One region of the Streptomyces sp. NPDC059695 genome, then DNA from elsewhere that is predicted to be linked to it. Evidence: predicted binding sites of a transcription regulator. Region 1 holds the regulator's gene; each other region holds the start of a gene.
What was found. Region 1 encodes HrcA, which represses chaperone genes, less so after heat shock. Its sites were predicted from a motif close to TTNGCACTCNGNNNNNCNGAGTGCNAA; they were not measured.

Region 1 (5,103 bases):
CGTACGAGAGGTACGGGGCGGAGGTGCTCGCACCGGCGGTGCCCGCGAAGGTCACCAGGGCGACGGCGGCGGCGGACGACAGCAGGGCGGCTCTCTTGAGCACGGGGCGGGACGACATGGATTCCTCCGGGCGGGGCGGTACGAGTGATCGTTTCCGCCACGCTGGCACGGGCCCGCTCGTCCCGGCACCGGGCCGGTGTCCCGGGACGGACGGGACGCGCCCCTCCGGGACGCGCGCCTACGGGACGTCCGGGCCGCCACGAAGCGGGACGCGCGCCTACCGGCACGTCCGGGCCGCCACGAAGCGGGACGCGCGCCTACGGGACGTCCGGTGCCGTCACGAAGTCGATCAGCTCCTCCACGCGGCCGAGCAGCTCCGGCTCCAGGTCCTTGTAGGACGTCACGCGCCTGAGGATCGCCTGCCAGACCGCGCCCGTGTTGTCCGACGGCCAGCCGAGGGCGCGGCAGACGCCCGTCTTCCAGTCCTGGCCGCGCGGGACCGCCGGCCAGGCCGGGATGCCCAGGGAGGACGGCTTCACGGCCTCCCAGACGTCGATGTACGGGTGGCCGACCACCAGGACGTCGGGGGAGGTCACCCGCGCGGCGATCCTCGACTCCTTCGAGCCCGGCACCAGGTGGTCCACCAGGACGCCCAGCCGGGCGTCCGGCCCCGGACCGAACTCCGCGACGATCGCGGGCAGGTCGTCGACGCCCTCCAGGTACTCCACGACCACGCCCTCGATCCGCAGGTCGTCGCCCCACACCCGCTCGACGAGCTCCGCGTCGTGGCGGCCCTCGACGTAGATCCGGCCCGCCCGCGCCACGCGCGCGCGTGCGCCCGGCACGGCGACCGATCCCGAGGCCGTACGGGTGGGCCGGGACGGGGCCGACACCGGGCGCACCAGCGTCACGACCCTGCCCTCCAGGAGGAAGCCGCGCGGTTCCAGCGGGAAGACCCGGTGCTTGCCGAAGCGGTCCTCCAGGGTCACCGTGCCCGCCTCGCAGCGGATCACCGCCCCGCAGAAGCCCGTCGCGACCTCCTCCACCACGAGATCGGGGTCGGCCGGGACCTCGGGGACGGGCGCCGGCCTCTTCCAGGGCGGAGTCAGGTCCGGGTTGTAGCTGCGCATGGGCTCGATCCTGTCCGGGACGCGGGGCGGGGATTCTGCTGGGGGTCCGCGGGCCGTCCCCCGGGAGACGCAGCCGAGGGGGCGTCAGGTCCGGGTCGCGGCCGCGCATTTCGGCGACGCTACGACACCTGGAAGCGGCGTGCCAGTTCATCGCGCTGTGCCCGCACGAACGCGGCGTCCACCACCGCGCCGTGCCCCGGCACGTACGCCGCCCCCTCGCCGCCCAGGGCCAGCAGCCGGTCCAGGGCGTCCGGCCAGCGGGACGGGATCGCGTCCGGGCCCGCCTGCGGCTCGCCCGACTCCTCCACCAGGTCGCCGCAGAAGACGACCTCGCGCCCGCCCGGGACGCAGAGCGCCAGGTCGTGGCCCGAATGGCCGGGGCCCACGTTCGCCAGGAGGACCTGGCGGTCGCCCAGGTCGAGCGTCCACTCGCCCGAGACCACGTGCCGCGGGGCCACCAGGACGTCCGCCGCGGCCTCCGCCGCCTCCGCGTCCTGGCCCTGCGCCACGGCGTCCGCGCGCAGCTCCTCCCGGGCCCGGGCCCCGCCCAGGAGGTCGTCCGAGCCCACCGCGCCGAAGACCTCCGCGCCCGCGAAGACCGCCGTGCCGAGGACGTGGTCGAAATGGGGGTGGCTGAGTGCGATGTGTGTCACCTTCCGGCCGCCCGTGAGCGCCGAGATCTGCGACCGCAGCTCGGCGCCCTCGGCGAGCGAGGCCCCCGTGTCGTACAGCAGGACCGCCCGTGTGCCCAGGACCAGCCCGACCGTGGCGTCCCAGACCGGCAGCCGCCGCCGGCCCACTCCGTCCGCGAGCCGCTCCCATCCGTGCGCTTCCCAATCGATGTCCATGGGGCGACGCTAACGGGTGCGGGCGCCGCCTCCTTGCCAGGAGCGATGCCCGCCGCCGTACACTGGCCGGGGGATCGCTGGCACTCGGACAGGGCGAGTGCCAAAAGCGGAGCAACCGGAACGACGACGACAGCTGGAGGTGCGCCACGATGCTCAGCGAACGCAGACTCGAGGTCCTGCGCGCCATCGTCCAGGACTACGTCGGGACGGAGGAGCCCGTCGGCTCCAAGGCGCTCACCGAGCGCCACAAGCTCGGCGTGTCGCCCGCCACCGTGCGCAACGACATGGCGGTGCTGGAGGAGGAGGGGTACATCGCCCAGCCCCACACCAGCGCCGGGCGCATCCCCACCGACAAGGGCTACCGGCTCTTCGTCGACCGGCTCGCCGGCGTCAAGCCGCTGTCGACGCCCGAGCGCCGGGCCATCCACAACTTCCTCGACGGCGCGGTCGACCTCGACGACGTCGTCGGGCGCACGGTGCGGCTGCTGGCGCAGCTGACCCGCCAGGTCGCCGTCGTCCAGTACCCCTCGCTGACCCGTTCGACCGTCCGGCACGTGGAGCTGCTCGCGCTGGCCCCCGCCCGCCTGATGCTCGTCCTGATCACCGACACCGGCCGGGTCGAGCAGCGCGTCGTCGACTGCGCCGCGCCCTTCGGCGAGACCTCGCTCGCCGACCTCCGGGCCCGGCTCAACAGCCGGGTCGTCGGCCGCCGGTTCGCCGACGTGCCGCAGCTGGTGCAGGACCTCCCCGAGTCCTTCGAGGAGGCCGAGGACCGCGCCACGGTCTCGACCGTGCTCGCGACCCTCCTCGAAACGCTCGTCGAGGAGCACGAGGAGCGGCTGATGATCGGCGGCACCGCCAATCTCACCCGCTTCGGACACGACTTCCCCCTGATGATCAGACCCGTCCTGGAAGCTCTGGAGGAGCAGGTCGTGCTCCTCAAGCTGCTGGGCGAGGCCAAGGAATCGGGCATGACCGTACGGATCGGGCACGAGAACGCCCACGAGGGGCTGAGCTCCACGTCCGTCGTCTCGGTCGGCTACGGTTCGGGCGGCGAGGCAGTCGCCAAACTCGGCGTGGTCGGACCGACCCGCATGGACTACCCCGGAACGATGGGAGCGGTACGCGCAGTGGCACGTTACGTCGGACAGATCCTGGCGGAGTCGTAAGTGGCCACGGACTACTACGCCGTACTCGGCGTGCGCCGCGACGCTTCCCAGGACGAGATCAAGAAGGCGTTCCGGAGGCTCGCGCGCGAGCTGCACCCGGACGTCAATCCCGATCCGAAGACGCAGGAGCGCTTCAAGGAGATCAACGCCGCCTACGAGGTCCTCTCGGACCCGCAGAAGAAGCAGGTCTACGACCTCGGCGGCGACCCGCTCTCGGCCTCCGGCGGAGGCGGCGCGGGCGGCTTCGGCGCCGGTGGCTTCGGCAACTTCTCCGACATCATGGACGCCTTCTTCGGCACGGCCTCGCAGCGCGGACCGCGCTCGCGCACCCGCCGCGGCCAGGACGCCATGATCCGTCTGGAGATCGACCTCAACGAGGCGGCCTTCGGCACGACCAAGGACATCCAGGTCGACACGGCGGTCGTCTGCACCACCTGTTCGGGTGAGGGTGCCGCGCCCGGCACCTCCGCGCAGACCTGCGACATGTGCCGCGGCCGCGGTGAGGTCTCGCAGGTCACGCGGTCCTTCCTGGGCCAGGTCATGACGTCCCGGCCCTGCCCGCAGTGCCAGGGCTTCGGCACCGTCGTCCCGACCCCGTGCCCCGAGTGCGCGGGCGACGGCCGGGTCCGGTCCCGCCGCACCCTCACGGTCAAGATCCCGGCCGGCGTCGACAACGGCACCCGCATCCAGCTCGCGGGCGAGGGCGAGGTCGGCCCCGGCGGCGGCCCCGCCGGCGACCTGTACGTCGAGATCCACGAGACCCCGCACGAGGTCTTCCAGCGGCGCGGGGACGACCTGCACTGCACGGTCACCCTCCCGATGACGGCGGCCGCGCTCGGCACCAAGGTGCAGCTGCAGACCCTCGACGGCCTGGAGGAGATCGACGTCCGGCCGGGCACGCAGTCCGGCCAGTCGATCCCGCTGCACGGCCGCGGCGTCACGCACCTGCGCGGCAACGGCCGGGGCGACCTGATCGTGCACGTCGAGGTGCAGACCCCGGGCAAGCTGGACGCGGAGCAGGAGCGGCTCCTGCGCGAACTGGCCAAGCTGCGCGGCGAGGAACGGCCCACCGGCCAGTTCCAGCCGGGGCAGCAGGGGCTGTTCTCGCGGCTGAAGGACGCGTTCAACGGGCGGTAGGCGCTGGGCTGGGGGTCCGGGGGTCGTCCCCCGGGTCAGCACAGCCAGCCGGGGCAGCAGGGGCTGTTCTCGCGGCTGAAGGACGCGTTCAACGGGCGGTAGGCGCTACGCGTTCAGTGCGCGTCGGCGTTCGTACGTGAGGGAAGGGGCGGCACTCCGGTGCCGCCCCTTTCCCGTGCTTCGGCCCGGTCATGACACGATGCCCATATGTCCACCACCGCACTGAACGATCTCTCTCGGTTTCCGATCGTGCAGGCCCCCATGGCGGGTGGCGCCTCCTGTCCCGAGCTCGTCGGGGCCGTCTGCGAGGCCGGGGCGCTCGGCTTCCTCGCCGGCGGGTACAAGACGGCCGGAGGCCTGTACCAGGAGATCAAGCGGGTGCGCGGGCTCACCGCGCGCCCCTTCGGGGTCAACCTCTTCCTGCCGCAGGACGGCCGGCCCGCGGACCCCGCCGCCGTCGAGGTCTACCGCCACCAGCTCGACGGCGAGGCCACCTGGTACGAGACCCCGCTCGGCGAGACCGACGACTCCCGCGACGACGCATACGACGCCAAGCTGGCCATCCTCCTGGAGGACCCGGTCCCCGTCGTCTCCTTCACCTTCGGCTGTCCCGCCCCCGAGACCTTCCAGGCCTTCGACCGCGTCGGTACGTACACGCTCGTCACCGTCACCTCCGCCGACGAGGCCCTCGCCGCGCAGCGCGCCGGCGCCGACGCCGTCTGCGTCCAGGGCGTCGAGGCCGGCGGGCACCAGGGCACGTTCCGCGACGACCCCGCCGACGAGGGCGCCCCCGGCACCGGACTCCTCACCCTCGTCACC
Region 2 (5,103 bases), on a different contig from region 1:
TCGGTCAGCTGCCTCAGTGGGAGTGGCCGTGGCCGCCGTGGCCGTGGTCCGCCGGCTCCTCTTCCTTCTTCTCCACCACGAGGGTCTCGGTGGTGAGGAGGAGGGAGGCGATCGAGGCGGCGTTCTCCAGGGCGGAGCGCGTCACCTTCACCGGGTCGATGACGCCGGCCTTGACCAGGTCGCCGTACTCGCCGGTCGCGGCGTTGAAGCCCTGGCCCTTGTCGAGCTCCGCCACCTTCGAGGTGATGACGTAGCCCTCGAGGCCGGCGTTCTCGGCGATCCAGCGCAGCGGCTCGACGGCGGCGCGGCGGACGACCGCGACACCGGTGGCCTCGTCGCCGGTCTTGTCGAGGTTGCCCTCGAGGACCTTGACGGCGTGGACGAGCGCGGAGCCACCACCGGAGACGATGCCCTCCTCGACCGCGGCGCGGGTCGCGGAGATGGCGTCCTCCAGACGGTGCTTCTTCTCCTTCAGCTCCACCTCGGTGGCGGCGCCGACCTTGATGACGCACACGCCGCCGGCGAGCTTCGCGAGGCGCTCCTGGAGCTTCTCGCGGTCCCAGTCGGAGTCCGTGGACTCGATCTCGGCCTTGATCTGGTTGACGCGGCCCTGCACCTCGGACGAGTCGCCGCCACCGTCGACGATGGTGGTGTCGTCCTTGGTGATGGTGACGCGGCGGGCGGTGCCGAGCACGTCGAGACCGGCCTGGTCGAGCTTGAGGCCGACCTCCTCGGCGATGACGGTCGCACCGGTGAGGGTGGCGATGTCGCCGAGCATGGCCTTGCGGCGGTCACCGAAGCCGGGGGCCTTGACGGCCACGGCGTTGAAGGTGCCACGGATCTTGTTGACGACGAGGGTGGAGAGCGCCTCGCCCTCGACGTCCTCGGCGATGATCAGCAGCGGCTTGCCGGCGCCGGCCTGGATGACCTTCTCCAGGATGGGCAGCAGGTCCTGGATCGAGGAGATCTTGCCCTGGTTGATCAGGATGTACGGGTCGTCGAGGACGGCCTCCATACGCTCCTGGTCGGTCACCATGTACGGGGACAGGTAGCCCTTGTCGAAGGCCATGCCCTCGGTGAAGTCGAGCTCCAGGCCGAAGGTGTTGGACTCCTCGACGGTGATGACACCGTCCTTGCCGACCTTGTCCATGGCCTCGGCGATGAGCTCGCCGACCTGCTGGTCCTGCGCGGAGAGCGCGGCGACGGCGGCGATGTCGGACTTGTCCTCGATCGGGCGCGCGGTGGCGAGCAGCTCGTCGGAGACGGCCTTGACGGCGGCGTCGATGCCCTTCTTCAGGGCGGCCGGGGAGGCGCCGGCGGCGACGTTGCGCAGACCCTCGCGGACCAGGGCCTGGGCGAGCACGGTGGCGGTGGTGGTGCCGTCACCCGCGATGTCGTTGGTCTTGGTCGCCACCTCCTTCACGAGCTGCGCGCCGAGGTTCTCGTACGGGTCCTCGATCTCGACCTCGCGGGCGATCGTGACACCGTCGTTGGTGATGGTGGGGGCGCCGAACTTCTTGTCGATGACGACGTTGCGGCCCTTGGGGCCGATCGTCACCTTCACCGTGTCGGCAAGCTTGTTGACGCCGCGCTCAAGGGCGCGACGGGCGTCCTCGTCGAACTTCAGGATCTTCGCCATGGGAGCGGTTCAGCCCTCTCGGAATCGGGTGGAACGAACCGCGCCCCGGGGCGCCTGGGAAAAGGGGCCTCGGGGCGCAGCTCAAAGCATCTGCTTCAGGTACTTCGGTACTTCGGTGAATTACTTCTCGACGATCGCGAGCACGTCGCGAGCCGAGAGGACGAGGTACTCCTCGCCGTTGTACTTCACCTCGGTGCCGCCGTACTTGCTGTACAGCACGATGTCGCCGGTCTTGACGTCGAGCGGCAGACGCTCGCCGTTCTCGAAGCGGCCCGGGCCCACGGCCAGGACGACGCCCTCCTGGGGCTTCTCCTTGGCGGTGTCCGGAATGACCAGGCCAGAGGCGGTGGTCTGCTCGGCGTCGAGCGGCTGGACCACAATGCGGTCCTCGAGCGGCTTGATGGCAACCTTGGAGCTGGTGGTCGTCACGATCCGACCTCCCCCTTCGGAGATCTCACGGGGTTAACTGTCTGAGGTGGCGACCAGGTGGATCCGTCGTCGCGGGTGCCGGACCTGCCCGTCGCTGTGTTGGCACTCTCCGGTGGGGAGTGCCAGAGCCGAGACTATGACCGCGATTAGCACTCGGTCAAGCGGAGTGCCAATTCCTCGCTCTGTGGCGTGACCGTACGGGGTGCTCCCACCCCCGCGCAGGTCTTCGCGTCCACCGCCGCCCGTACGGGTGCGGCCGGCTCGGGCCGGTGGCTCACCCCCTCCGCGGCCTTCCGGCCGAGCCGTTCGATCGGGTCCACGGAGGAGGCGCAGGCGGTGAGGGCGAGGAGGGCGCCCGCCGCGGTCAGCGCGGCGGGCCAGAGCCGCGCCCCGGCTCTCACACGTAGTCCTCGAGCTTCGCGACCGCGTACCCCTTGGACGTGATCACGTTCATCACCCTGCGGATCATGTCCGGCATGGTGCCCTTCCAGTCCTCCTTGCCCCGGAAGTGGGTGAGCACGATGTCGCCGGGGTGCAGGTCCTGGTCCCACTCGCGCCACTCCATGTGGTCGGGGAAGGCCTCGGCGGCCCAGAGCGGGACCGCCTTGACGCCGCAGGACCGCGCGGCGCGCAGGGTGTCCTCGTTGTAGTTGCCGTAGGGCGGCCGGAAGATCGAGGGCCGGGTGCCGAACTGCTTCTGGATGATGTCCTGCATGCCGCAGATCTCGCGCTTCTGCGCGCTGTACGAGAGCGCGGGCAGGTAGCGGTGGTTGAGCGTGTGGTTGTTCAGGGTGACGCCGTTCTTCTGCATCTTCGCGAAGTAGCCGTAGTCGTCGTTGACGACGTAGTCGCTGAGGAAGGCGCTGTAGGGGATCCGCAGGTCCTTCATCATCCGCAGCAGCTCGGGGTCCTTGTCGGCGCCGTCGTCGATCGTCAAGAAGACGACCTTCTGCTTGGTCGGCACGGTGGTGAAGACGGGCGGGAGTCCCTCGCCGTCCGTCTCGAAGCCCTTGCGGGTGGTGATCTTCGGTTTGACGGCGGGCGGGGCCGGCGCTTCGAGCGGGGGTTTCGCGAGGCCCCACTTCTTGGCGGCGAGCACGCGGGCGGCGCGCTGGGCACGGACCTTCTCGACGTACGCGTTCAGGGCGCCGGCCGCGGCCGGGGCCTGCTGCCCGGCGGCGGGGGCGGGGGCGCCGCGCGGGGGTTCGGCGCTGCCGGAGCAGGCCGTGGCGGCGGAGGCGAGGGCGGCCACGGCGAGCGCCGCCCCGAGCGTCCGACGGGAGCGATGTGCGCCGTGTGCCATCATCTGTTCCTTTTGTCGTACGAGCTGCATGGCGCCGCATCCTGTCAGCGCCGGTGGCCCTTCCGGGGCGCGACACCGCCGTACCGCGCCCACCGTCCCCCGGCCGGCCCACTGCCTCCCAGGGCCCAGAATGGGACGGGTGAACGACCTCGCCTCCTTCGCCGCCCTGCTCGCCCCCGAGGGACAGACGCTCCTCGCCGCCCTGCGCGACTACGACCCCGCGCAGGAGCTGGCGATCGCCTCCCGGCTGCGCCGCGACCACCCCGCCGAGCTCGTGAGCGCCGCTCTCGGCCAGGCACGGCTGCGGCAGCGGGCGGTGGCGAAGTTCGGCGCCGAGGACGCGTACCGGATGTACTTCACGCCGCACGGCGTCGAGCAGTCGACCCGCGCCTCGGTCGCCGCCCACCGGGCGGCCCGGCTGAAGGCGCTGGGCGTCGGCAGCGTCGCGGACCTCTGCTCCGGGATCGGCGGCGACGCGATCGCCCTCGCCCGCGCCGGGATCTCCGTCCTCGCCGTCGACCGGGACCCGCTGACCGCCGAGACCGTCCGGGCCAACGCGGCGGCGCTCGGCCTGGCGGAGCTGATCGAGGTGCGGTGCGCGGACGTGACCGAGATCGACACGAGCCCGTACGACGCGGTCTTCGTCGACCCCGCGCGGCGCGGCGGCCGGGGCAGGATCTTCGACCCCGAGGCGTACTCCCCGCCGCTGTCCTGGGCGATCGAGGCGGCCCTCAGGGCCCCGCACGCCGCGCTGAAGGTGGCGCCCGGCATCCCGCACGAGGCGGTGCCCGAGGGGGCCGAGGCCGAGTGGATCTCGGACGGCGGCGACGTGAAGGAGGCCGTGCTCTGGTTCGGCACGGAGCCGGGCGCCCGCCGGGCCACCCTGCTGCCCTCCGGCGCCGGGCTCCTCGGCCGGGGACTGCCCGACCCGGCGGTCCGCCGGGTCGGCCGCTACCTCTACGAGCCGGACGGCGCCGTGATCCGCGCGCACCTCGTCGCCGAGGTGGCCGAGGACCTGGACGGCGGCCTGATCGACGAGACGATCGCGTACGTCACGGCGGACGCGCTCGTCCCCACCCCGTACGCCGCCGCGTACGAGATCACGGACGAACTCCCCTTCAACCTGAAGAAGTTGAAGGCCCTGCTGCGGGAGCGCGAGGTCGGCACCCTCACCGTGAAGAAGCGGGGCTCCGCGGTCGAACCCGAGGAGATCCGGCGGAAGGTGAAGCCGAAGGGCCCCAACGCGGCGACCGTCCTGCTCACTCGGGTCGCGGGCGCCCCGACGATGCTGATCGGCCGGCCGGCTCACGGGGGCCGTTGAGGCGCAGCGCGAAGCGGTAGTGACCGACGGCCTTCGCCAGGCCGGTGAGACCGGTGACCCAGAGGATCAGGGCGGCCCCCATGCCGTACACGACGAAGCCGTAGCCGTCGTCGGGGCCGGCCTCCGCCGGGACCGCGAAGCCCAGCCAGAGACCGACCGCGCACATCGCGAAGGACAGCACCAGCCACACGGCGCTGAGCGCGGGGGCCCGCAGCCGGGCGTCCGTCGGGCCGTGCCGGTCGAGGGCCGCCCACAGGACGAGGCGGTCCCGCACGATCCGGTCGCGCCGCAGGCCGCGGACGGTCAGCCACACGGCCGGGACCATGGCGCCGATGCCGGGGACGACCGCGAAGAGCCCGAGCATCGTCGTCATCGGATCGACGAGCGGCGCGCCGAGCGCGACGATCAGCA
Region 3 (5,103 bases), on a different contig from region 1:
GTGGAGGAGCTGAAGGCGAACGGCTTCGTCGCGGACGCGCTGCGCCGCGCGGGCCAGGACGCGGAACTCCTGGCCCCACCGGCCTGACGGCCCTCGAAGGCGCCAGAAACCGGGCCCCGCGAAGCCCTGGAAGGGCTCTTCCGGGGCCTGGAGGCGGGCTTCCGGGGGCCTGCGGGCCGCCTCCGCCCCAGAGGGTCGGGAGCCCCGCCACGGGCCGACCGGCGCCCGCACGAGACATCTGCACACCGCCTCTGACCTGGGCTTTTCCTTCAACTCACCCTATTCTTGGGGGACTCGGAGGGGAGATCCACTTGGACGCCACACACCGCGACATCCGCACGATCGACGACGTACTCACCCTGCTCGACGGCCTGTTCCCGCCCGGCGCCGACCGCTGGACGGAGGGCGGGGCCGCGTGGTGGGACGGGTTCTACGCGGACCGGGACAGGCCCGTGCCGTTCTTCGTCGCGAAGCCCGACGAGAACCTCCTCTCGTACGTCGGACGGGGCCTGCTCCCGGCCGGCGGCAAGGTCCTCGACCTCGGCTGCGGGCCCGGCCGGAACGCCCTGCACCTCGCGTCGGCCGGCTTCGACGTCACCGCCGTCGACCTCTCGCCCACGGCCGTCGCCTGGGCGGAGGAACGGGCCGCCGCGACGGGCACCGAGAACGTCCGGTTCGTGTGCGGGGACGCCTTCACCGCCGCCCTCGACGGGCCGTACGACCTCGTCTACGACTCCGGCTGCTTCCACCACCTCCCCCCGCACCGCCGCATCAGCTACCTCGCCCTCCTCGACCGGGCCCTCGCCCCCGGCGGCCACTTCGCGCTCACCGCGTTCGCGGCCGGCGAGGGCGGCATGGGCTCCGAACTCCCCGACGCCGACTTCTACCGGCAGGGCCGGCTGCACGGCGGACTCGCCTACACCGACACCGCGCTCCGCGCGCTCTTCGCCGACCCGGCCGGGGCCGGCCTGACGGAGATCGAACTGCGCCGCATGCGCGCCCAGGACGCGGAATCCCCCGCCTTCGGCGAGTCCTTCCTCTGGACGGGCCTCTTCCGCCGCCCGTAGCCCCGGGGCTACATCCCCGCCAGGTGCTCGGCCAGCCGGTCGTACTGCTCCCGCACCCCCGACTCCATGCCCGCCGCCAGCGCCTGGTCCCTCGTCTCGTTCGAGGGCCAGAAGGACGTGCTGGTCAGGGCCGTGCCGCCGTCGGGCGTCGCGTCGAAGGTCAGGGTCACGCGGACCGGCTCGGCGTCCGGCATCTGCTCGAACACCTCCGTGTAGTCGAGCCGCTCCACCGGGACGACGTCCTCGTACGTGCCGGAGAAGACGATCTCCTGGCCGTCCGGCGCCCGCTGCCCCCAGCGCCAGGCCCCGCCCGTCCTCAGGTCGATGTCGACGACCGTCGTGGTCAGCCCCGCCACCCCGTACCACGCCCGCACGTGCTCGGGCCGCGTCCAGGCCTCCCAGACGCGGGCCGGCGGGGCGCCGAAGGTACGGGTGATGACCAGTTCGCGGTCGGCCGGCGTCGTGAGGAGGGTGACCATGGCTCCGTTCCTTTCACGAAAGGGTCCATTCCAGGATCACCCCGGCACTCCCGTAAAGCGAATGAACGGGTCCACGGGCGGGTGCCGAGTGCGTCGGCGGGCGCCGGGCCCGTCCCGCGCAACGCCCGAGGGCGGCACCCCCCGGTGGGGGTGCCGCCCTCGTTCGCGTTCAGCGATGAACTGCCGATCCGTCAGGATCAGAAGTCCATGTCACCGCCCGGCATGCCGCCGCCGGCCGGCGCGGCGGCCTTCTCCGGCTTGTCGGCGATGACGGCCTCGGTGGTGAGGAACAGCGCGGCGATCGACGCGGCGTTCTGCAGCGCGGAGCGCGTGACCTTCGCCGGGTCGATGATGCCCTCGGCGATGAGGTCGACGTACTCGTTGGTCGCGGCGTTCAGGCCGTGGCCGACGGGCAGGTTGCGGACCTTCTCCGCCACGACGCCGCCCTCGAGGCCGGCGTTGACCGCGATCTGCTTCAGCGGGGCCTCAAGGGCCAGCTTGACGATGTTGGCACCGGTGGCCTCGTCGCCCGCCAGGTCCGCCTCGAGCTTCTCGAAGACGCTCGACGCCTGGAGCAGGGCGACGCCACCGCCGGCGACGATGCCCTCCTCGACGGCCGCCTTCGCGTTGCGAACGGCGTCCTCGATGCGGTGCTTGCGCTCCTTGAGCTCGACCTCGGTCGCGGCACCGGCCTTGATGACGGCCACGCCGCCGGCCAGCTTCGCGAGGCGCTCCTGGAGCTTCTCGCGGTCGTAGTCCGAGTCGGAGTTCTCGATCTCGGCGCGGATCTGGTTCACGCGACCGGCGACCTGCTCGCTGTCACCGGCACCGTCGACGATGGTGGTCTCGTCCTTGGTGATGACGACCTTGCGGGCGCGGCCGAGCAGGTCCAGGCCCGCGTTCTCGAGCTTGAGGCCGACCTCCTCGGAGATGACCGTGCCGCCCGTGAGGATGGCGATGTCGTTCAGCATGGCCTTGCGGCGGTCGCCGAAGCCCGGGGCCTTGACCGCGACGGACTTGAAGGTGCCGCGGATCTTGTTGACGACCAGGGTCGACAGGGCCTCGCCCTCGACGTCCTCGGCGATGATCAGCAGCGGCTTGCCCGACTGCATGACCTTCTCCAGGAGCGGAAGGAGGTCCTTCACGGAGGAGATCTTGGAGTTGACGATCAGGAGGTAGGGGTCGTCGAGGGACGACTCCATGCGCTCCATGTCGGTGGCGAAGTACGCCGAGATGTAGCCCTTGTCGAAGCGCATGCCCTCGGTGAGCTCCAGCTCCAGACCGAAGGTCTGGGACTCCTCGACGGTGATGACGCCTTCCTTGCCGACCTTGTCCATCGCCTCGGCGATGAGCTCGCCGATCTGGGTGTCGGCGGCGGAGATGGAGGCCGTGGAAGCGATCTGCTCCTTGGTCTCGACATCCTTCGCCTGCTCCAGCAGGGCGCCGGAGACGGCCTCGACGGCCTTCTCGATGCCGCGCTTGAGGGCCATCGGGTTGGCACCGGCGGCGACGTTGCGGAGGCCCTCGCGGACGAGCGCCTGCGCGAGAACGGTGGCGGTGGTCGTACCGTCGCCGGCGACGTCGTCCGTCTTCTTGGCGACTTCCTTGACCAGCTCGGCGCCGATCTTCTCGTACGGGTCCTCGAGCTCGATCTCCTTGGCGATGGAGACACCATCGTTGGTGATCGTGGGGGCGCCCCACTTCTTCTCGAGGACGACGTTGCGGCCCTTGGGGCCGAGGGTGACCTTGACGGCGTCAGCGAGCTGGTTCATGCCGCGCTCGAGACCGCGCCGGGCCTCCTCGTCGAACGCGATGATCTTGGCCATGTGAAGTGGTCCTCCCGGACATGGGGTGGATAACGCTCCAGGACCGCGCCGACGCCCGCGACGGACGGCCTGCGTGCCCGGTGGTTCCTTGCCCCACCTGGCCGCGGGCCTCGTCTGCCCGATCCTCGTAAGCACTCTCACCTTCCGAGTGCTAACGCCAATGATTAGCACTCGACCCATGCGAGTGCAAGCGACTCTCGTGGATCGGGCACCTCTCCGGCGAGGTTCGGGAACGCACGAGGGGTCCGCATCCCCTCAGGGATGCGGACCCCTCGACGGCGTTGCGTCGGTGGCCGATCGCGCCGCGCTCAGACGGCGAGCTTGACCATGTCCGCCTGCGGACCCTTCTGGCCCTGCGAGATCTCGAACTCGACCCGCTGGCCCTCTTCGAGGCTGCGGTAGCCATCCATCTGGATCGCGCTGTAGTGGACGAAAACATCCGCACCACCGTCTACCGCGATGAAGCCGTAGCCCTTCTCCGCGTTGAACCACTTGACGGTGCCCTGAGCCATGCCTAACTCCCCTATTACTGGCCCTTGCGCGGGACCGCACCTCGCGGACCCGGGTCAGACCCTGCGCCGGAACGCGTCGACCGCCGCTGAATGTATCTGCCCAACTGCCCTCTGCAACAGGTCATTCGACCGAGAATTCTGGGCGTCCCGGAAAGGGGAATTGGGGAGAATCCCCGGAATTACGGGGCAAGTCGGGCCCGGCAAAGCGCGCAGAACGTACACAACGCGCAGGCACTTTGGCTGCTTCTTGTCGTGCGGGGACGCATTCTCATATGCGCCCGGCATGAGCAGCGGAGGTGACTTCCCCAACTCTACCGCGCTCAACCATGCAGAATTGCCCCTTCCGCTTATTGACGCGGAAGGGGCAATTCGAGAAAGACGGGACAGCCGGTGCGGCTCAGCAGCCGCCGGCGACGGCCGGGATGATCGAGACGCCCGCGCCGGCCGGGGTGGCCGTCTCCAGGCCCTGCTCGAAGCGCACGTCGTCGTCGTTGACGTAGACGTTGACGAAGCGGCGCAGCTTGCCCTGGTCGTCCAGGACGCGGGCGGCGATGCCCGTGTGGTTCTTCTCCAGGTCCGCGATGACCTCGGCGAGGGTCGCGCCCTCGGCCTGGACCTCGGACTGACCGCCCGTGTAGGTGCGGAGGATGGTGGGGATGCGGACGTTCACGGCCATGACTGCGGAACCTTTCGGTGGGCCAGGAGGCGGACGGACTCAGACGGCCAGGCCGGCGTCGCGGAACGCCTCCAGGCTCGGGCGGATGGTGACGGTCGCCTGAGAGGTGTCGGCCACCGCGTCCAGGGTCTTGAGTCCGTCGCCCGTGTTGAGGACGACGGTGGTCAGGTCCGGGTCGATGAGACCGGCCTCGACGAGCTTCTTGGTGACGCCGACGGTCACGCCGCCCGCGGTCTCCGCGAAGATGCCCTCGGTGCGGGCGAGGATCTTGATGGCCTCGACGACCTGCTCGTCGTTCACGTCCTCCACGGCGCCGCCGGTGCGGCGGGCGATGTCGAGGACGTACGGGCCGTCGGCCGGGTTGCCGATCGCCAGCGACTTGGCGATCGTGTTCGGCTTCTGCGGGCGGACCACGTCGTGGCCGGCCTTGAAGGCGGCGGAGACCGGGGAGCAGCCCTCGGCCTGGGCGCCGAAGATCTTGTACGGCTTGTCCTCGACGAGGCCCAGCTTGATGAGCTCCTGCAGACCCTTGTCGATCTTGGT

Region 2: the regulator HrcA is predicted to act here: its motif matches at 2,168-2,194, upstream of groES (co-chaperone GroES).
Region 3: the regulator HrcA is predicted to act here: its motif matches at 3,537-3,563, upstream of groL (chaperonin GroEL).

The regions. Positions count from the first base shown of each region.
Region 1 is NZ_JBHWFF010000002.1:155,259-160,361, reverse strand. It holds gene ACFV2S_RS03360 (peptidoglycan-binding protein) at 1-118, opposite strand, end outside; gene ACFV2S_RS03355 (DUF3097 domain-containing protein) at 318-1,130, opposite strand; gene ACFV2S_RS03350 (MBL fold metallo-hydrolase) at 1,250-1,978, opposite strand; gene hrcA (heat-inducible transcriptional repressor HrcA) at 2,128-3,147, shown strand; gene dnaJ (molecular chaperone DnaJ) at 3,148-4,284, shown strand; gene ACFV2S_RS03335 (nitronate monooxygenase) at 4,492-5,103, shown strand, end outside.
Region 2 is NZ_JBHWFF010000012.1:223,195-228,297, forward strand. It holds gene groL (chaperonin GroEL) at 14-1,639, opposite strand; gene groES (co-chaperone GroES) at 1,760-2,068, opposite strand; gene ACFV2S_RS17700 (hypothetical protein) at 2,215-2,469, opposite strand; gene ACFV2S_RS17705 (polysaccharide deacetylase family protein) at 2,466-3,401, opposite strand; gene ACFV2S_RS17710 (SAM-dependent methyltransferase) at 3,511-4,692, shown strand; gene ACFV2S_RS17715 (hypothetical protein) at 4,631-5,103, opposite strand, start outside.
Region 3 is NZ_JBHWFF010000035.1:31,721-36,823, reverse strand. It holds gene ACFV2S_RS31555 (transporter substrate-binding domain-containing protein) at 1-87, shown strand, start outside; gene ACFV2S_RS31550 (class I SAM-dependent methyltransferase) at 312-1,067, shown strand; gene ACFV2S_RS31545 (SRPBCC domain-containing protein) at 1,076-1,546, opposite strand; gene groL (chaperonin GroEL) at 1,744-3,372, opposite strand; gene ACFV2S_RS31535 (cold-shock protein) at 3,681-3,884, opposite strand; gene ACFV2S_RS31530 (MoaD/ThiS family protein) at 4,282-4,560, opposite strand; gene thrC (threonine synthase) at 4,600-5,103, opposite strand, start outside.